One region of the Rhizobium sp. AN68 genome, then DNA from elsewhere that is predicted to be linked to it. Evidence: predicted binding sites of a transcription regulator. Region 1 holds the regulator's gene; each other region holds the start of a gene.
The links. The regulator LexA, encoded in region 1, represses DNA repair genes until DNA is damaged. The targets are predictions, from matches to a motif close to TGTTCNNNNTGTGTTCNG.
Positions count from the first base shown of each region.

Region 2: a site for LexA is predicted at 2,700-2,717, ahead of RBH71_RS11770 (ATP-dependent helicase). Genes of this name have one in related genera too.
Region 3: a site for LexA is predicted at 3,939-3,956, ahead of RBH71_RS25895 (helicase-related protein). Genes of this name have one in related genera too.

Region 1 is NZ_JARWMI010000003.1:1,267,803-1,274,564, reverse strand. It holds gene RBH71_RS19255 (FtsB family cell division protein) at 103-420, opposite strand; gene eno (phosphopyruvate hydratase) at 757-2,031, opposite strand; gene kdsA (3-deoxy-8-phosphooctulonate synthase) at 2,179-3,024, opposite strand; gene RBH71_RS19240 (VOC family protein) at 3,024-3,905, opposite strand; gene lexA (transcriptional repressor LexA) at 4,117-4,839, shown strand; gene RBH71_RS19230 (glutathione S-transferase family protein) at 5,278-5,961, shown strand; gene RBH71_RS19225 (ComEC/Rec2 family competence protein) at 5,978-6,762, opposite strand, start outside.
Region 2 is NZ_JARWMI010000002.1:1,831,653-1,838,414, forward strand. It holds gene dinB (DNA polymerase IV) at 1-516, opposite strand, end outside; gene RBH71_RS11770 (ATP-dependent helicase) at 540-2,606, opposite strand; gene RBH71_RS11775 (prolyl oligopeptidase family serine peptidase) at 2,894-3,631, shown strand; gene RBH71_RS11780 (LacI family DNA-binding transcriptional regulator) at 3,843-4,913, shown strand; gene RBH71_RS11785 (FAD-dependent oxidoreductase) at 4,919-6,520, shown strand; partial or broken gene RBH71_RS11790 (ABC transporter substrate-binding protein) at 6,570-6,762, shown strand, end outside.
Region 3 is NZ_JARWMI010000003.1:2,662,772-2,669,533, forward strand. It holds gene fdxA (ferredoxin FdxA) at 1-42, opposite strand, end outside; gene RBH71_RS25890 (RNA-binding S4 domain-containing protein) at 201-617, opposite strand; gene RBH71_RS25895 (helicase-related protein) at 621-3,707, opposite strand; gene RBH71_RS25900 (ubiquinone biosynthesis hydroxylase) at 4,169-5,521, opposite strand; gene tesB (acyl-CoA thioesterase II) at 5,470-6,354, shown strand; gene RBH71_RS25910 (P-II family nitrogen regulator) at 6,566-6,762, shown strand, end outside.

The DNA.
Region 1 (6,762 bases):
GCAAGAAAATGCCATGCAGCAATGCTTTAAACGCATGGCACATATTCATGCTAAAGTGCTGTGAATAAATCACAAATCATTAATTAACTTGATTTCGGTTAATTAGAAGTAGGTATTCATGATGACAATTTCGTCCGTACGGGACATATTCAACTGATAACGGGAAATCTCGTCAATCATGTCACGTTCGAGAGAACCGTCGCTCAATAATTCGACCTGCCGCTCCAGCGCAACGCGCGCCTGCGTCAGCTTGGCAAGCTCTGCCGTTCTGGCAATACGCTGTCGCTCCAGCCGCTCCGTCGCCTGAAGGCCGAAGTCGCCGTGGATGGAATGATACCCGAAATAGGAAAGAAAAGCGATCGTAATGGCCGGAACGATCAAACGGCCGAATCGTCTCTTTTTATGATGTCTGGTCCACATGCCGGAGAGAAGCCTTAAAACGCATAATGTGAGTCTCGAGACTAATGCGGATTGTTTAACTATCCGTTGACCTTAAATTCCGCGCGGCTGATAGACGCAAAAAAGCCCGCCAGAGGCGGGCTAATAATGACGAAGATATCAGAGAGAGTTCGTTATGCCGAGCGTGATCCGGCATCAAGCCACAGCGCGTCTTCGCCGTGAAAAGAGTCTTTTCAACCCAGGGACCTGGGCTGACTGAACCCCGGATCAACTCGGGAGTGAGCAGTGCGGATAAACCGCCCATCCCTGAGACTGGCCCGCCAGGCGGCGGGCCATATCGCGAAACCCGAACGCGGATTATCCGCGCAGGATCGAACGGCCGGCGTAAGCAGCCTGCGGGCCCAGCATTTCTTCAATGCGGATAAGCTGGTTGTACTTTGCGAGCCGGTCGGAACGGGCAAGCGAGCCGGTCTTGATCTGACCGCAGTTGGTTGCGACCGCGAGATCGGCGATGGTGGAATCTTCCGTTTCGCCCGAACGGTGCGACATGACGGCGGTATAACCTGCCTTGTGCGCGGTTTCGACTGCGTCCAGCGTCTCGGAAAGCGAACCGATCTGGTTGACCTTGACGAGGATGGAGTTGGCGACACCCATCTTGATACCGTCGCGAAGGCGGGCGGAGTTGGTGACGAAAAGATCGTCGCCCACCAGCTGGCACTTGTTGCCAATGAGATCGGTCAGCGCCTTCCAGCCATCCCAGTCGTCTTCAGCCATGCCGTCTTCGACGGAGATGATCGGATATTTCGCCACGAGCTCGGCCAGGTATTCGGCCTGCTCGATCGGCGAACGGGTCTTGCCTTCGCCTTCATAAACGTAATTGCCGTTCTTGAAGAATTCGGTCGCCGCACAGTCGAGACCGATGAACATGTCGTCGCCTGGACGGTAGCCAGCCTTTTCGATCGACTTCATGATGAAATCGAGTGCTGCCGGCGCGCTTTCGAGACCCGGTGCAAAACCGCCCTCATCGCCGACATTGGTGTTGTGGCCCTGTGCGGACAGTTCTTTTTTCAGCGTATGGAAGACTTCGGAGCCCATGCGCACGGCTTCGCGAATATTTTCTGCGCCGACCGGCAGGATCATGAATTCCTGGAAGTCGATGGGGTTATCGGCATGCGCGCCGCCGTTGATGATGTTCATCATCGGAACCGGCAGAAGATGCGCGTTCGGGCCGCCGACATAACGGTAAAGCGGCAGGCCGGAGGCTTCAGCGGCAGCCTTCGCAACGGCGAGCGACACGCCGAGGATGGCGTTGGCGCCGATGCGCGACTTGTTCGGCGTGCCGTCGAGCGCGATCATCATCTGGTCGATCTGGATCTGGTTTTCAGCGTCGAAACCGCCAATCGCGTCGAAGATTTCCGTATTGACGGCTTCGACCGCCTTTTCCACGCCCTTGCCGAGATAACGCTTGCCGCCATCGCGCAGCTCAACCGCCTCGTGCGCGCCGGTGGAGGCGCCGGAGGGAACGGCGGCACGGCCCATGGAGCCGTCTTCGAGATAAACGTCGACTTCAACGGTCGGATTGCCGCGGCTGTCGAGAATTTCGCGCGCGATGATATCGGTAATGGCAGTCATGGTCTCTCCCTTGGGAATGGAACAGATATTTTCCGTCGCCTGTCTTAGACGATGGCGAAGAAATTACAATGACGGTGGGCAGCGGAAACGGCCCGCCCGCCATTAAAATCGATTGGCACAAAAGTGCCCGCCGTCACGGTCAGCCGATCAGGCTTTCGTAATCGCGTCGAAAGCCAGAAGCTTTTCGAGCAGTTTCGGCATGTCCTTCAAGTGGACCATGTTAGGGCCGTCTGACGGCGCATTGTCCGGATCCTCATGCGTCTCGATGAAGAGGCCGGCCACGCCAACCGCAACGGCCGCACGCGCCAACGTCTCGACGAATTCGCGCTGGCCACCTGTGGAGCCGCCCTGCCCGCCCGGTTGCTGCACCGAATGGGTGGCATCGAACACGACAGGTGCGCCGAGCGCTGCCATGATCGGCAAAGAGCGCATGTCGGAAACCAGCGTGTTGTAACCGAAGGACGCGCCGCGCTCGCACAACATCACATTCGGATTGCCGCTCTCATTGAGCTTGGCGAGCACGTTCTTCATGTCCCAGGGCGCCAGAAACTGGCCTTTCTTGACGTTGATGATGCGGCCGGTTTTGGCGGCAGCAACGAGAAGATCGGTCTGGCGGCTGAGGAACGCCGGAATCTGCAGCACGTCCACCACCTCGGAAACGATGGCGCATTGCTCTTCCGTGTGGATGTCGGTCAGAACAGGAAAACCGAATTCCTTTTTGAGATCGGCAAAAACCTGCATCGCGTTATCCAGGCCGATGCCGCGTTTTCCGGAAAGCGAAGTGCGGTTCGCCTTGTCGAAAGAGGACTTGTAGACAAGCCCTATTCCCAGCTTGTCGCAAAGCTCCTTCAGGACGCCAGCGATCATGAAGGCATGTTCGCGGCTTTCCATCTGGCAGGGGCCGGCAATCAGCGAAAACCGCTCGGTATTCGAGAAGGAAACCTTGCTGGCGCCATCGCCGGCGGTGACTTTAAGATTGTTCGTAACGCTCATCATTTTTCCTCGAAGGCGAAGGCAACACCCTGACCGGGTGCTGCGGGCACCACCAGACGGCCGTCCGCTTTTGCGCAGGACACGCCATTAGCAGCAAGCACCGCCTCTGTCACGGCAAGATCGTGTGACGAAAAGACAATGCCCGCGCCGCGCAATCCGCCTTCGTTGCCATCCTGAGCATTCAGGGCCTGCCCGCTGAAAGCCGGTTTTCCGGTCAATCTGATGCTGGCATTGCCGGTCGCGAAAACCATATCACCGCCCGGAGACCATTTGCCTTCACAGCCAAACACCGTCTCGATCAGGCCCGCCACCTTCATATCGCCGCCGGTAAACAGGACGATTTCACTGAGGCCGGTGACACCATTGGCGTGGCGCTCCAGCATGGTGCGATCGCCCGGAAGGGCTTGAACCCGTTGACAACTGAACAAAAAGAAATCCGCGGCCGCCCCGCTTGCAGCAAAAGCAAGCCGGAACGCCGCCTCGCCTTGCGAGCCATCCGGCATCCGAACAGGCCGCGAAAACTCGAAAACATCGCCCGCCGAAAGGCCGGCTGCCCGAAACCGCTCATGGTCAACCAAGGCGTCTTCAGTCCTGGCGACAAGAGCCGAAAAACCCTCCTGCCCGTCCCGTTGCCGGAAGGCCACATCCCTGCCAGTGAAAACATCACCCCTCTCTATTGACGCATTATATTTAGCCGGATCAGTAATTGCGAGCGGCTCCAGATAGGTGCCATCGGCGAAAAATACGCAGGCATTTTGGGTGCCGAAAGGATGCAGAGCCTCCGGCGCAACCGTAAAGCCAAGACTGACGAGGCGCTTCACGGCGACGCCTATGACTTCCACGGGCAAAACGAGATGGTCAACGCTATAGGGTTTCGTCATGAAAATGTATCCTGCTGGCCTTCCGCCCGGAGCATGCCGGGACGGTTTCGACCGCACAAAAGCACAATTGCGTGCTATGAGGCAAATCATCACAGCAACAGATGGCACCTTCACGAAATTTTAGGGGATTGCAGAACACATATGGAACATATAGTGTTCGTTCTGTATTTGTTTCGCGACTTCCACTACGATTCTAAAGGGTGTTTTCCTCATGCTCACGCGCAAACAGCAGGAATTGCTTCTCTTCATTCATGAACGAATGAAAGAGTCCGGCGTGCCGCCCTCCTTCGATGAAATGAAGGACGCACTCGATCTTGCTTCGAAATCCGGCATCCACCGCCTGATAACCGCTCTCGAAGAGCGAGGATTCATTCGTCGGCTACCGAATAGAGCTCGGGCGCTGGAAGTCATCAAGCTGCCCGAGGCTTATACGCCGGGTGCAAGGCCGCAGCGCGGCTTTTCGCCAAGCGTTATCGAAGGCAGCCTTGGCAAGCCCAAAACGCCGGAACCGGCCCCTGCCCCCAAGACGCCGGCCAATGATCTGGGCGGCGCTGTCACCGTGCCGGTCATGGGCCGCATCGCTGCGGGCGTACCGATTTCCGCCATCCAGAACAACACCCATGATGTGGCCGTGCCAGTAGACATGCTTGGCACGGGCGAACATTACGCTCTTGAGGTCAAGGGTGATTCGATGATCGAGGCCGGCATTTTCGACGGCGACACAGTCATCATCCGCAACGGCAACACCGCCAATCCCGGGGATATCGTTGTGGCTCTGGTGGATGACGAGGAAGCCACGCTGAAGCGCTTCCGCCGCAAGGGTGCCTCCATTGCGCTCGAGGCGGCAAACCCAGCCTATGAGACCCGTATCTTCGGGCCCGACCGGGTTAAAATTCAGGGCAAGCTGGTGGGGCTGATCCGCCGCTACCATTGATCTTATCGAACCGAACGTATTCACTTTATAATAGGCGTCATCGTGAAGATGGCGCCTATATTGGGTTTGGCTTTTTCCAAACGTGGCGGGCTTTTGCGGGTGCACGAGGATATGCGCCATCCAGCCTATGCGCGTTGCCCTTTCTAAACTGAGTTCCTGCTCCATAAAGATGCTTCGGTTTCGCTACAGGCGTGGTGGCGAATGGGCTGCTCGCTGTAATTGTCGAAGCGATCCCATCCGCTGTTTTTTAGCGACGTTGTTCTGTCGTGTTGCGCAGTCAGTTTTAGTCGTCACCAAAGGGTGACTTATCGAAGGCGCGCTCTCAGCGGCCCCACATCACCATTCATCAACGGCGTTTATGGGAGCCATGGATAATTTTCGATATTCCGTGAACGCTTGGCAGGTGTAGAAATACGCGTCATATCCGGGAGATACGCCATGTACGATCTTTATATAGCCAACAAGAACTATTCTTCATGGTCGCTGCGGCCGTGGGTATTGATGCGCACGCTCGGTATCGCCTTTGATGAAAAGCTCATTCCGTTCGGCGAAGGCGTATCCTTCTCCTCCTTTTCGCCGACGGGCAAGGTGCCCTGCCTGGTCGACGAGGGTATGACGGTTTGGGAAACGCTTTCGATCGTCGAATATCTTGCCGAAAGACACCAGGGTGTCTGGGCAAGCGACAAGCATGCGAGGGCCTGGTCGCGTTCGGCCGCAAGTGAGATGCATGCCGGCTTTTCCTCGCTGCGCAATCTCTATCCCATGTCGGTGGGCATTCGGGTCAAACCCAGGGGCGGCGATGCCGGACTTAAGGCCGATATAAAGCGGATCGATGCGTTGTGGAGCGAGGGTCTTACAAAATTCGGCGGGCCATATCTTGCCGGTCAAAAGTTCACGGCGGTCGATGCTTTCTTCTGCCCGGTTGCATTCCGTTTCCAGACCTATGGCAGCGCGGATCTTTCGCCAGCAGCGAAAGCCTATTGCGACCTGCTGCTCGCCCTGCCTGCCATGCAAGAATGGTACGAGGCCGGTTTGAAGGAGAGCTGGCGCGACGCTGGTCATGAAGAGGAAGTTGGCGGGATCGGCGAATTGACTGAAGATTTGCGCGCCAAGGCCCGATGATCCATGCTGGCGGCAGTCATTGCGACGCCGCCAGCAGCCGGATGATGGGCTGCGGCAGATCACGGTCGAAACGTCCGCTTTTCCAGTCGTAATAACGGTGCTGGCTCCAGGGCCTGTCCGTTCCGGCGATTGCGGCGCGCAGCCCGCTCACCACACCCTCCTCCCTCTTGTCAGCAAAATCTATTTCCACAGAACCGAGACGCCGCAAGATGTCACGGCTGAGCAGGAGTGCTCCCGAGCGGCACTGCGAAAAAGAGGTTCTGCGGGAAACAACGACGATATCGGCAATATCGCAGGCTTTTCCGGCGAAGCGGCCATCTTTCAGAACGACGACCCACTCTCCGCTTGCGGCGCTCGCTACGCACCATATGTCTTTCCTGCAGGTGAAGACGCCAGCTTTGGCGCCTTTGAGCGCCGCCGTCATCTCGCGTACCACCACAGCCATGTCTTCCGGCGACAGTTTCGATCTCGAGTCAGAACCAGCATTATTTGCCATGCTCTCACCATTTATAAAATCTGGCGGCACGGTTTTTTCCGGCAGCAGCAGCGCCCTTTGCCACTGTCCGTAAACGAAGCCCTGCGGACGGGCTTTTGTGGTTGAGACCTTGCCGTCCTCCAGGAGTGCTACCAAGTCGCCGTCCTCGTGAATCAATAGATCCGGCAGATCACGATAGGCCGTAACTGCCGACACGCCGAAGGCGAAGAGCAGAAACGGGATGCCAAGAAGCGCAAGCTTGCTTCGCAGCAATGTCAGCAGCAGGAAACCCACCGAAGCCAAACCGATAAACCATCCATGCGGAC
Region 2 (6,762 bases), on a different contig from region 1:
ATTCTTCGGCGTAATGACGGCCTGGCCATTCGGTTTGTTCAGGTCGCTTGCCATCTTGGCCAGAAACTTGTTGTAGGAGATGCCGGCAGATGCATTGAGGCTGGTGACCGCCTTGATTTTTGCGCGGATCTCCAGCGCAATTTCGGTGGCGATCTCCATGCCTTTCAGGTTTTCGGTGACATCGAGATAGGCTTCGTCGAGCGATAGCGGCTCGATCAGAGGGGTATATTCGGCAAATATCTCGCGTATCTGTTGCGACACCTGCCGGTATACCTCGAAGCGTGGCGGTACGAAGATCAGATCCGGGCATTTCCGTTTGGCAGTGACGGACGGCATGGCTGAATGGACGCCGAAAGTTCTCGCCTCGTAACTTGCCGCAGCCACCACGCCTCGTGCGGCCGATCCGCCGACGGCGACCGGCAGGCCGCGAAGTGTGGGGTTGTCGCGTTGCTCCACCGATGCATAAAAGGCATCCATGTCGATATGGATGATCTTTCGAACAGCCGTGTTATCCATCGTTCCAGCCTGTACGATCTTCCCTATTTCCACATCGCCCGCATCCGCGCGCCTACATCGATTCGGATCTGCTGCGCGCTGCGCTCGGAGGCCGCAGCCGAAACCAGCGGCCAGGTGGCCGTTTCAAAGAACTGCAGCAAAGTTGCCGGTATGAAGCGGGTTCTAGCGGCATAGACATGCCGGTCGCCCTGCGCGTTCTGGCCATGGGTGAAGAACCGTTGCGGGGTTATCAGTGACAGACTGTCCTTGGCGCGGGTCATGGCGACATAGAGCAGCCGGCGTTCCTCCTCTACTTCATGGGTGGAGCCGACGCCCAGATCGGAGGGTATGCAGCCATCGACCACGTTCAGGATAAAGACGGAGCGCCATTCCTGGCCTTTTGCCGAATGAATGGTTGAAAGCGTCAGGTAATCCTCATCGAGCAGCGGCACGCCTGCCTGATCGCTGGTGGCGTCCGGCGGGTCGAGCGTCAGTTCGGTGAGGAAGCGTTCGCGGGAAGGATAGCCGCCGGCAATCTGCTCGAGTTGCAGCAAATCGGCCTTCCGCGTCTCGGCATCCTCATGGATGCGTTCGAGGTGGGGCTCGTACCAGAGACGCGCCTGCTCGATATCTGATGGCCAGCCGCCTTGCGATTTTCGCAGGTTCGCCAGCAACTGCACGAAGGATACCCAGTCATCACCGGTTTTGGGTGGCGACGGAATTTCGGCAAGGGCGAGCAGAGGTTCCGGGTCTGCCGCTATCGTATCGAGAATATTGCCGGCTTTCTTCGGCCCGATACCCGGCAGCATCTGAAGTAGCCTGAAACCTGCGACGCGGTCGCGCGGGTTTTGCGCGAAACGCAATACCGCCAGCATGTCCTTTACATGGGCACTGTCGAGAAACTTCAGGCCGCCAAATTTGACGAAGGGAATATTGCGGCGTGTAAGTTCAACTTCAAGCGGCCCGCTATGACTGGAGGTGCGAAACAGCACGGCCTGTTGCTTCAGCGTCATGCCGGTCTCACGATTGGCCAGCACCTGGTCAATAATGAAGTTCGCCTGCTCGGTTTCGCTTTTTACTGTCACGAGCTTCGGTCGCTCGAGCGACTGTCGTTCGGTCCAGAGGTTTTTGGTGAATCGCTCACGGGCAAGGTCGATGACACCATTGGCGGCAGCCAGTATCGGCTGTGTCGAGCGATAGTTGCGATCAAGGGTGATAATATCGGCAGCCGGGCTGAAAGACGCCGGAAAATCAAGGATATTGCGCACCGTTGCTGCCCGGAACGAATAGATCGGCTGGGCATCGTCACCCACCACGGTCAACCCGCGACCGCCCGGCTTCAGTGCCATCAGCACCGCGGCCTGCAGCCGGTTGGTATCCTGATATTCGTCGACCATCACGTGGTCGAAACGATTGCCGATATCGCCTGCAAGGTCGGGATCGCTGACCATCTGGGCCCAGTAGAGCAGAAGGTCGTCGTAATCGAGAACGTTCTGGGCCTGCTTGGCCTCGACATAGGCGGCGAATAATTGCTTGAGCTCTTCTTCCCAGCTGGACACCCATGGATAGTGCTGGCGCAGGATTTCTTTCAGCGGCGTTTGTGAATTGACGGCGCGCGAATAGATCGCAAGGCAGGTGCCCTTTGTCGGAAAACGGCTCTCGGTCTTGGAGAAACCCAGTTCGTGTCGGGCAAGGTTCATCAGATCAGCGCTGTCTTCGCGGTCGTGGATCGTGAAATCCACGTCCAGTCCAATCTGTTCCGCATAGATTCGCAAGAGGCGCGCGCCGATCCCGTGAAACGTGCCGGACCAGGCCATCGCATCCGTGAGGGCTCCGGCGTTAGCGCCGATGACCTGCTTGCAGATACGCTCGACACGGCGCGACATTTCGGAGGCGGCACGCCGTGAAAACGTCATCAGCAGGATACGGCGAGGATCGGCGCCATTGACGATCAGATGCGCCACCCGGTGCGCCAGCGTATTGGTCTTGCCGGAACCGGCACCGGCGATAATCAGCAACGGTCCAGCCGTGTGTCCGCCTGAAGGCCCAACGCCATGTTCCACGGCCTTGCGTTGCTGCTCGTTCAGTTTGTCCAGATAGGCAACCGCCATGCCTGCATCCTTGATATTTGCCTATCCGCACGACGACGGCATTTTTCAAAAGCACTCTTGTTGCAATGATTAGCAAAAACTCAAACAGCAGGCCAGAACAAATAATGAACGCATGTCTCTGTCCTCCACACTGCGGTGGACAAACCTGGCTGATCGATATTCGCAGCCTCAATCGGGTTCCGCATGGCGTGTTGACCGGCATGCTTTTCAAACCACTGAACCAACCCGGCGGCTGATGAGTTCACCAGTCGCGTCTTGGAAGACGTGTTTGTTGGGAGAACAAAAGCATGAAGCATCTGAAACTATGCCTGATCGCTGTTGCGGCACTGGCCACATCGACATTTGCCTTTGCCGAGCAGAAGGCCATGAGGTCTGACGCCACGATCGCGTCGGATATCAATTATCTGCTTTATACGCCCAAAGACTATGCCGGTTCGGACAAAACCTATCCTCTCGTGATCTGGCTGCATGGCGGCGATCAGGGCGGGAGCGACGTCGAAAAGCTGCGCCGCAGCGGTCTGCCAAAATTGATCGAAGGGGGCCGTGATTTTCCTTTCATGGTGTTTTCGCCACAAAATCCGAGCGAGGAACTGCTTTATCCGATCGAACGTGTCGCAAGCGTCTTGGCTTCCGTTGTGGCGGATCATCGGGTGGACCGCAGCCGTATCTATCTGATCGGATATAGCCGGGGAGGGTTCGGCGCCTGGTCAATGGCCGAGCAGTTTCCGCAAACTTTTGCTGCGGTCGTCCCAATTGCCGGTGGCGGCATCCGCCATTACCTCAACCGCACCAATGAAAAGACCGCCTTCTGGGCCTTTCACGGCTCAAGGGACGAGGTGATTCCTTTGTCCGATACTGTTGTCCTCGTCCAGCGTCTCCAGGAACTGAAACGCAACGTGCGGCTGACGGTTTTTGAAGATACGAACCATGAAGAGGTGGAGGCAAAAGTGCTCGGCGATGAGGCGATGTGGACCTGGCTTCTCCAGCAAAAGCTTGCCGACGCAAAGACGCCTTCGGCACCCTGAACCCGCAGCGGGCACCATTTTACCGCTGGTATGAAAGCCCATAACCCAGCGCGGCCGTCATAAGGCCGGGCTGGCCGCATCATAAGCCTTCGTCAAAACATCTCTCCGCAAGCGTGTCTTTCGCCTCTTGACACAGATTAGGGAAGTCGTGCTAATACGCATTAACAGCTAATACGTATTAGCAGTCAACGAGTGTCGGGGAGGGCATTGCGTGACCAGCCATAAACGCCTTACTCAGAACGATATTGCGAAGCTTGCCGGCGTCAGTCAGGCAACAGTATCGCTTGTTCTGAACGGCGCGCCGACCGCGATTGCGCGTATCCCGGCTGAAACACGCGAACGCGTACAGGCGGTCATTCGCAAGACGGGTTATGTCGCGGACCCGATCGCGCGCCGCATGGCCAAGGGGCTTAATCGCATCCTCGGCGTCTTCACCTACGAGCCTGCTTTTCCAAGCGCACAGGCGGACTTCTTCACGCCGTTCCTGTTGGGCATCGAGGAAGAGGCGCAACAGCAGGCGTACGATCTTCTGCTGCTGACCAGTGCCGGCGTCGGCAACAACCGCAAGATTTTTTCCGAGGGCAACAGGCTCCGGATCGCCGATGGCTGCCTTGTCCTGGGCCGTGAATTCGACCGCAAGGAGCTTACCCGGCTGGTCTCGGAAGATTATCCATTCGTGGCGATCGGCCGACGCGACGATGCTGGCGGGCCCGTGCCCTATGTCGGCGGCGACTATGCCGCGGGCACACGGCAGCTTGTTGAGGATGCCATGATGCTCGGGCATTCCAAACTCGCCTATATCGGCCCTGCGGGTCCGGCGGAATCGATTGCCGACCGCTGGCGAGGTTTCAGTGATGCGCTCGGCACGGCGGCGACGCTTGCATTGCACATAAAGGCGGTAAACCGGCCTGCCGAAAAGATCCTCGACGCGATCATCGAAAGCGGCGCGACGGTGGCATTTTTCATAGAACTGGCGGATGCGGTGCGCGTCGAGACTTTGGCACGGGAGCGCGGAATTGGGGTGCCCGACGTGTTTTCGATGGTCGTGCTTGGCAGCCATATTCGTGCCGGCCGCAGCCCGGTGCGTTTCACATCCTATGAAATTCCCCGTGAAGAGATGGGCCGGCAGGCGACTGCAATGCTGGTGAACCGCATCGAGACCGGCAGCCCGGGAAGTCAAATTCTACTCAAGTGCCAACCCGTCAAGGGTGAAACATTGGGACCGGCTCCAGTGGCCTCCCCAGATAAGTCCCCAGTCAACAAAACGGATGAGACGACGTGAAAGAGATGCAAGCAGACATTCTTGTGGTCGGTGGTGGCCTTGGCGGCGTGGCGGCGGCGCTCGGTGCCGCACGCGCCGGAAAGCGCGTGATCATGACCGAGGAATATGACTGGATCGGCGGTCAGTTGACCAGCCAGGCCGTGCCATCGGACGAACATAGCTGGGTCGAGCAGTTCGGTATCACCCGCTCTTATCGCGCACTACGCAACGGCGTGCGCCAATATTACCGCGACCATTATCCGTTGACGGAAGGCGCCCGCTCCTGGAGTGACCTCAATCCGGGTGGCGGCTGGGTCAGCCGCATCTGCGCCGAGCCGCGCGTCAGCCTTGCGGTGATGGAAAGCATGCTTATGCCCTATATCGGCGCCGACCGGCTGACGGTGCTCAAGCCCTATCGGCCGGTTGCTGCCGATGTGGACGGCGATAGGGTCCGCGCGGTCACCGTGCGCCATCGCGACAGCGGAGCGGAGATCGTCATTTCCGCCGACTACATTCTTGATGCCACCGAGCTTGGCGATCTGTTGCCGATGACGGGCACGGAATATGCCAAGGGGTTCGAGGCGCAATCGGACACGGGTGAGCCCAGTGCGCCGGCCAGCGCCCAGCCTGATAATGTGCAGGCCGTGTCGATCTGCTTTGCAATCGATCATGTCGACGGCGATCAGACGATCGACAAGCCTGATAATTACGACTACTGGCGCAAGTACCAGCCGCATTTCTGGGGTGGGCCGATGCTCGGTTTCACCGCGCCGCATCCGCGCACGCTGGAACACACGACCCGCTCCTTCACGCCCAATCCGGACGACGATCCGTTGCTGGTTGATGCCGACCAGCGCAAGGGCGGTGGCGATGAAAACCTCTGGATTTTCCGTCGCATCGCGGCACGCAAGAACTTTGCGCCAGGTTTTTATAAATCCGACATCTGCCTCGTGAACTGGCCGATGATCGACTATATGGACGGCACCATCATCGATGTGTCGGAAGAAGAAAAGGCGCGGCATCTGAAGGCGGCGGCCGAACTTTCCTATTCGGTGTTTTACTGGTTGCAGACCGAAGCGCCGCGCCTTGATGGCGGACAGGGTTTTCGCGGCCTGCGCCTCAGAGGCGATATTACCGGCACCGAACACGGCCTTGCCATGGCGCCCTATATCCGGGAAAGCCGCCGCATCAAGCCGGTCACGCGCATCGTCGAACAGGATCTTTCCTACACGGTTCGCGGTGACAGGGGGGCTGTCCGCTATCGCGACAGCATCGGCATCGGCATGTACCGCATCGATCTGCACCCATCGACCGGTGGCGACAACTATATCGATGTGCCTTCCTGCCCGTTCGAGATTCCGCTTGGCGCACTCATACCCGAGCGCGTGAAGAACCTTATTCCGGCGGGCAAGAACATCGGCACGACGCATATCACCAATGGCTGCTACCGCCTGCATCCAGTCGAATGGAATATCGGCGAAGTGGCTGGAATGCTGGCGGCCTATTGCCTGGAAAAAGGTCTCACACCGCATCAGGTGCAGGAAGACGATGACCATCTTCATGCCTTCCAGACGGCGCTGACCCGCGAAGGCATCGAAATACGCTGGCCGGATATCGCGGCCTATTAGGACGGCGGACTGTCGTTCGATCAAACCCATCTTTGGAGGAGGACTGGGAATGAATAGTCATTGGAGAATGCAAACCACGGCCTGCGCGCTGGCCCTTATCGGCTCGTTTGCGCTGGCAGGGGCAGCGGCGGCACAGGATGCGGTCAAGCTGCGCATGACGATCTGGAGTGCCAACGAGGCGCATCTAAAGCTGTTCAACGACATCGCAGCTGGCTTCAAAAAGGACCATCCGAATGTCAGCG
Region 3 (6,762 bases), 1.4 Mb from region 1:
GTATTTGCAGCGGATGCAATTGTCGGTCACGACATATGTCATGATGAACTCCAGAATATGCAGGCCGGGTCTGTGGGCTTCGGAACACAAGCCGTCGCCCGGAATTCAGACAGGGCAATTTTGCAAGTGAGGTAATGCCTTTGCCTTCAGATAGCAAGGATAAACAATTCTGAAAAACCGCTAAGACTTGAAGGTTTATTCTATTCTTTGTTTCCGTCGCTGTCCGACAGGAACCTGTCGAGCGCCCTGCGCTCTTTTTTGGTGGGGCGACCGCTTCCCGGCTGACGTATCGCCTGCTCCAGGGGGCTCAGCCTGTCGGAAGGCTCGCGCGGCGGCGTCAGATCGTCGTAGAGAAGTTTGGCTTCTTCATAGGGTCCGCGCCGCTCGCCCCCGGATTTGACGACAAGCACCTTGTCCATGCGCTCGAAACCGATATCGAGCCTGTCACCCGCCTTTACCAGATGGCTGGGCTGGCGAATGGAGACACCGTTGACCTTGACCTTGCCAGACTGAATGTAACTCTGGGCAAGTGAACGGGATTTGGCCATGCGGGCAAAGAACAGCCACTTGTCCAGACGCTGACGCGTGCTTTCGAGTGGCTGTTCGTTGCTCCCCATGGCTTACTTCTTCAGCTGCTCCTTGAGAGCAGCAAGCTTGGCGAAGGGCGAGTCCGGATCGATCGGCTTTTCCTTACGCGGCGGCTTGGCTTCGAAACGCTGCTGACCCTGCGGTTTCCCGCCACGGTCGTTGCGGTCCGGCCTGTCCTTGCGCTCCCCGCGGTCCTGACGATCATTATTGCGGTTGTTGCCACGGTCGGGACGTCCGCCATCACGCTTGCGCTCGCCGTCACCGCCACGATTGGCAGCCTCGCGATTTGCTCCGTCACGATTATCGCGACGGCCTTCGCCACGACGTTCACCCGGTTCGCGTGGCGCCTGATCGCGACCCTCGCCACGGCCTTGACCGCGGTTGCCGGGACGACGGTTTTCACCACGCTGGTTTTCGTTGCGACCACCCGGACGCCAAAGAAGAACAGGCTTCGGCTCGGCAGCCTCGGCGCTTTCCGTCGGCGCAGCCTCGCTAACAGCAGCCTCTTGGCCCACAGCTTCCGCAACCGGCGCTTCTTCAGCAGCTTCGACAGTCGTCGTCTCGGAAACCTGCTCTTCCGAAGCCGGTTCCTCGTGTTCGGTCTCTGCACTCTCGTCTTCCGTCACCGCTTCAGAAGCGGCCGGAGCGGCAGCACCGGTCTGGTTGGCGAGGAAGGCCTGCGCCTCTTCCGCCGTTACCTGATCGGCACGATAACCGAGACCCTTGAGGATTTCTTCCATGTCGTCGAGCGTTGCGCCGAGAATGGAAAGCATCGCGGTCGTCGTCGTGAAACGGCGGCCGTCATAAGCGCCTTCCGGACGCGGCTGCTGACCGGGCTTCCACTGCAACAGCGGACGGATGAGATCGGCCAGACGCTCGAGAATGTCGATACGCACGGCGCGCTTTCCGAGGAAACGGAAACCGGCGAGCTTGTAGAACATCCGCTCGAAGGTCGGGTCCGTCACGACAGAGGTGCGACCGGCGGCCAGCACCGGAATGAGATCGCCATAACCCGGCTTGCCGAGACCATCGTTCTTCAGCGCCCAGAGCAGCGTCACAAGCTCCGCCGGAGCTGGCTTGAGAAGCGCGGGCAGGAAGACGTGATAGGCGCCGAAACGCACGCCGTAGCGGCGCATGGAGGCGCGTGCGTCCTGATCCAGCGACTTCACGTCTTCGGTGACGTCACGGCGGAACAGGACACCGAGATTTTCGACCAGCTGGAACGCCAGCCCCTTCGCCAGACCCTGAAGGTCTTCGGCGCGCGAAATATCGTCCAGCGGCTTCAGCACGGTCGCAATCTGATGATTAACGAAACGTTCGACGCGCGCCAGCGCATGATCGCGGGCATTGCCGCTCAACTGCTCGTCGGCAAAGAGGATCACGCGCGGCTTCATGATATTGTCGCCTGCCGAAAGGCGGGCCACCGGTTCGCCCAACCAGCGAACCAGACCATCGGAGCTCAAAGCGAGATCACCGTTTCCGCTGGCGTGCAGACGCGCGGCACGCGCCTCGTATTCGAGCGCGAGCGCCTTCTGCGCAGCAGCCTGCACGGCCTTCTGATCCGGCCCTTCCATTCCCGGCACCGGCGTGAACCGGAACCCGGCCAACTGGCCGACGTGATGTCCTTCTACGAAGACATCACCATTTACACTGATTTCAGCTTCAAGCATCGCATTCTCTCTCAGGCGCCTCATGAGCACAGATGTCCTGCGATCAACAAAGCGTTTCGTCAACCTTTCATGTAGAGCATCGGACAATCGATCTTCGATTTCCCGCGTCTTTTCTTGCCAGTGTGTCGGATCGGCAAGCCATCCTGGGCGGTTCGATACATAAGTCCATGTTCTGATCTGCGCAATCCTTGCAGACAAGGTATCGATCTCTCCATCGGTACGATCGGCGCGGCGCACCTGTTCGCCCATGAAATCTTCGTTCACCGTGCCACGTTTTACCAGATCGAAATAGAGCGTTGAGATCAGATCAGCATGTTGAGCGGGCGCAATGCGGCGATAATCCGGAAGCGCGCAGGCCTCCCAGAGTTTTTCCACCCGCGCCTCCGTCGTCGCCACGTCGATGATTTCAGGGTAGCGCGACAGATATTCGAGCGCCTGCTGGTCGATCGCCGGCAAGGCCCGTGACAGTCCCTGGATCGCCGGGGCGGCTTCGAGGCTCAGACGCAGATTGCTGATGGAGGAAAAATCGAAATTTTTCGTCCGCCATTGCAGCACCTTCACCGAGTCGAACTGATGGGTTTCGATACGCTCCACCAACTCGTCGTCAAATGGATCGACGCGCCCCGTCACGCCAAAGGTGCCATCGCGAAGATGGCGGCCGGCGCGGCCGGCGATCTGGCCGATCTCGCCCGGATTGAGATTGCGGAACTGATAGCCGTCGAACTTGCGGTCCTGCGCAAAGGCGACATGATCGACATCGAGGTTGAGGCCCATGCCGATGGCATCCGTCGCAACGAGATATTCGACGTCGCCGGACTGGTAGAGCCCCACCTGGGCGTTGCGCGTACGCGGCGAAAGCGCGCCCATCACAACGGCTGCGCCACCACGCTGGCGGCGCACCAGCTCGGCAATGGCATAGACCTCTTCCGCCGAAAAGGCGACGATTGCCGTGCGTTGCGGCAGGCGGGTTATCTTCTTCTGGCCCGCATAAAAAAGCTGCGACAGGCGCGGACGTTCGACCACGGTAATTCCCGGCAGCAGCTTTTCGAGGATCGGGCGCATCGTGCCCGCACCCAGAAGCAGCGTTTCCTCCCGCCCGCGCAGATGCAGCACGCGGTCGGTAAAGATATGCCCGCGCTCCAGATCACCCGCCAGCTGCACTTCATCGATGGCGACGAATGCGGCCGTTGTCTCGCGCGGCATGGCTTCCACCGTGCAGACGGAATATTTGGCTTTAGGAGGGGCGATCTTTTCTTCGCCGGTTATCAGCGCCACATTCGGCGCGCCCACCTTTTCGACAAGACGGGTATAGACCTCACGCGCCAGAAGGCGCAGCGGAAGGCCGATGACACCGTTGCCATGTGCCACCATGCGCTCGATGGCGTAATGGGTCTTGCCGGTATTGGTGGGGCCGAGAACGGCCGTGACACCGCGGCCGCTCAGGATCATGGGGCGAAAATTCAACGTACTATCCGTGAATCGACTTCATCTGCTTGCTGTACCGCCCGCCATTCACTGATACGGGCCGCACACGCAACACACATGGCAACGCCCGCCGACAAAGGCAATAGGCCTTGTCCGCAAAGTGGTAAGAGGTCCTCCCCCGGCAGAATTTTCCTTTTTGATTCAGATACTTGAAATATTAAAAAGAATCCGGCGAAACCGGAATTGATTCGGATACGGAACAGTCTGCGAACGAATCGAATACGAATCGCTGACTCCAATGGATTCAGCTTTTGTTCTCCGCAACATCTGGTTGGCAGATGCCTGCCCTATACCAGATTGTGAATCCGGGTAAGTCCTTGTCCGGATTCAGCTTTGCGGCACCGGCTTCCGGCGGAAAACACCGGAATCGACTGTCAAGCGGCAATCGCTGGAAAGCCGCTTCGGCACAGGCACGAACGGCAGTATCACAGCGCCTCGCCGGCGAGCAGGCGCGGCGCGCCGGCATCTGTCGTGCCGGCAGCCTGACCGATGAAATAGGATTTCAGACCCGGCAAACGATCGACCACACCCAGACCGAAATCACGCATGACGCGAATGGGACCGACATCATTGGAGAAAAGCCGGTTCAGCACATCCGTCGTCACACCCATCCGCAACGTGTCGAAACGCCGCCAGGACTGGTAACGGTCGAGAACGTTGAGAGAGCCGATATCAAGGCCGAGACGGTCGGCCTCGACCACGGTTTCGGCCAGTGCCGCAACATCCTTGAAGCCGAGATTGAGGCCCTGACCGGAAATCGGGTGAATTCCATGCGCCGCATCGCCGGCAAGTGCAAAACGTGGCGCGACGAAGGAACGCGCCAGCGTCAAGCCCAGCGGAAAGGCGCGACGGGGACCGACGGGACGGACCGGACCGAGCTTGTGGCCGAACCGGCGTTCAAGTTCCTCCTCGAACACCAGATCGTCGGCAGCAACCAGCCTGTCGGCATCGGCCGTACGTTCGGTCCAGACAAGCGAGGAGCGGTTCCCTTTCAAGGGAAGCACGGCGAAAGGCCCCGACGGCAGAAAATGTTCCTCCGCGCAGCCCTCATGCGGCCGCTCGTGTTCAACGGTGGTGACGATCCCGGACTGATCGTAATTCCAGTGCACGGTTTTTATTCCTGCCATATCCCGCAAAGCCGAGCGGACCCCATCGCAGGCTATGAGCAGTCGCGCCTCAAGCGACGAGCCGTCGGAAAGTGAAATAGCCGTCGATTGCGGACCGGCGGAAAAGCCGGAAACACTGAGACCATGGCGGATTTCGACGCCGAGGCGCTCACACAGGCCTCGCAGCGCACCCACCATCGCGACATTCGGGACCATATGAGCGAAGGGCCTGCCCTCCTCCACCGCGCCGTCGAATGTCAAAAACACCGGGCGAACCGGATCGGCGGTCTTCGAATCGGTGACGATCATCTTGTGGATCGGCTGGGCCTCCGGCTCGATCTCGTTCCATATGCCGAAAACGTCGAGCATGCGCGTGGCCGCCGCGATAATGGCGGAGGCGCGGACGTCCTTCTTCCAGACATCCTCGGGAGCGGCTTCAACCACCTGCACATTAAGATGTCCGGCTGCCTGCTTAATTGCGACAGCAACGGAAAGGCCGACATAACCGCCGCCTGCCACCACCACGTCCAGCATCGCGCTTCTCCTCAAATCTTGTGCACGCATCATCGGCGCACTATAGACCATGTGACGTCTTCCTACAGCCGGAGCAGGCCGAAAAAATGTCGCATCCCTCGCAAACGTCAGATCCGATGGCCAATCTGATCTCCACACTCGATCTCGAGAAGCTGGAAGAAAACCTGTTTCGGGGTGAAAGCCCGCAAATCGGCTGGCAGCGCGTTTTCGGCGGCCAGGTCATCGCGCAGGCATTGATCGCAGCTCAACGAACCGTGGATGACGACCGTTTCGTTCATTCACTGCATTCCTATTTCATGCGCCCCGGCGACCCGCTGGTGCCCATCCTCTACCAGGTGGAACGCATTCGCGACGGTGCAAGCTTCTGCACCCGGCGCGTGGTCGCCATCCAGCATGGCAAGGCGATCTTTTCCATGTCGGCGTCATTCCAGATCGTCGAGGACGGCTTCGATCATCAGATAAGAATGCCGGATGTGACGCCGCCCGAAAGGCTGATGAGTGAAGATGAGATGCAGGCGGCCTTCCTCGCCAACGCACCCGCTTCGATCCGCAAATACTGGAGCAACAAGCGCCCGATAGAGATCCGGCCGGTTTCGCTGACCCACTATATTTCGAAGGAAAAGCTGGAACCGCAGCAGGATATCTGGGTTCGCGCTGTCGGCGATGTGCCGGACGATCCACGTTTCCAGTCAGCCATTCTCGCTTATCTCTCGGATATGACATTGCTCGACACGTCGCTCTATGCCCACGGAACGACGATCTTTGATCCGGCCATTCAGGTGGCGAGCCTCGATCACGCCATGTGGTTCCACCGTCCCTGCCGGCTGGACGACTGGCTGCTCTACACGCAGGACAGCCCCAGCGCCTCGGGAGCACGCGGTTTGACCCGTGGCAATATTTTCACCAGACAGGGTGAACTGATCGCCTCCGTCGCACAGGAAGGTTTGATCCGCAAAAGGGCAAATGCTTAAATAATGCGCTTTTTTAAAAAATCGCACATTTAATAGACGAAAATTGCGCCACCCAATGCCCGTTTTTCAGACGCCCGTCATATAATTTCTATATTTCAATAACTTAGAGGCCGCATCAAAACTGGCACGCCCCTTGAATGTATGTCCGTAGTCGCTGTTACTGATCTGCCAGCGCGAGGAGAGTCGGCTCCGTGCCGAGGACAAACAAAGGATGGGAAACCAGATGAAAATTGTGATGGCCATTATCAAGCCGTTCAAGCTGGATGAAGTGCGCGAAGCGCTCACCGGCGTCGGCATCCAAGGCCTGACCGTGACCGAGGTAAAGGGTTACGGACGCCAGAAGGGACATACCGAGATTTATCGCGGCACGGAATATGCGGTGAGCTTTCTTCCCAAACTGAAGATCGA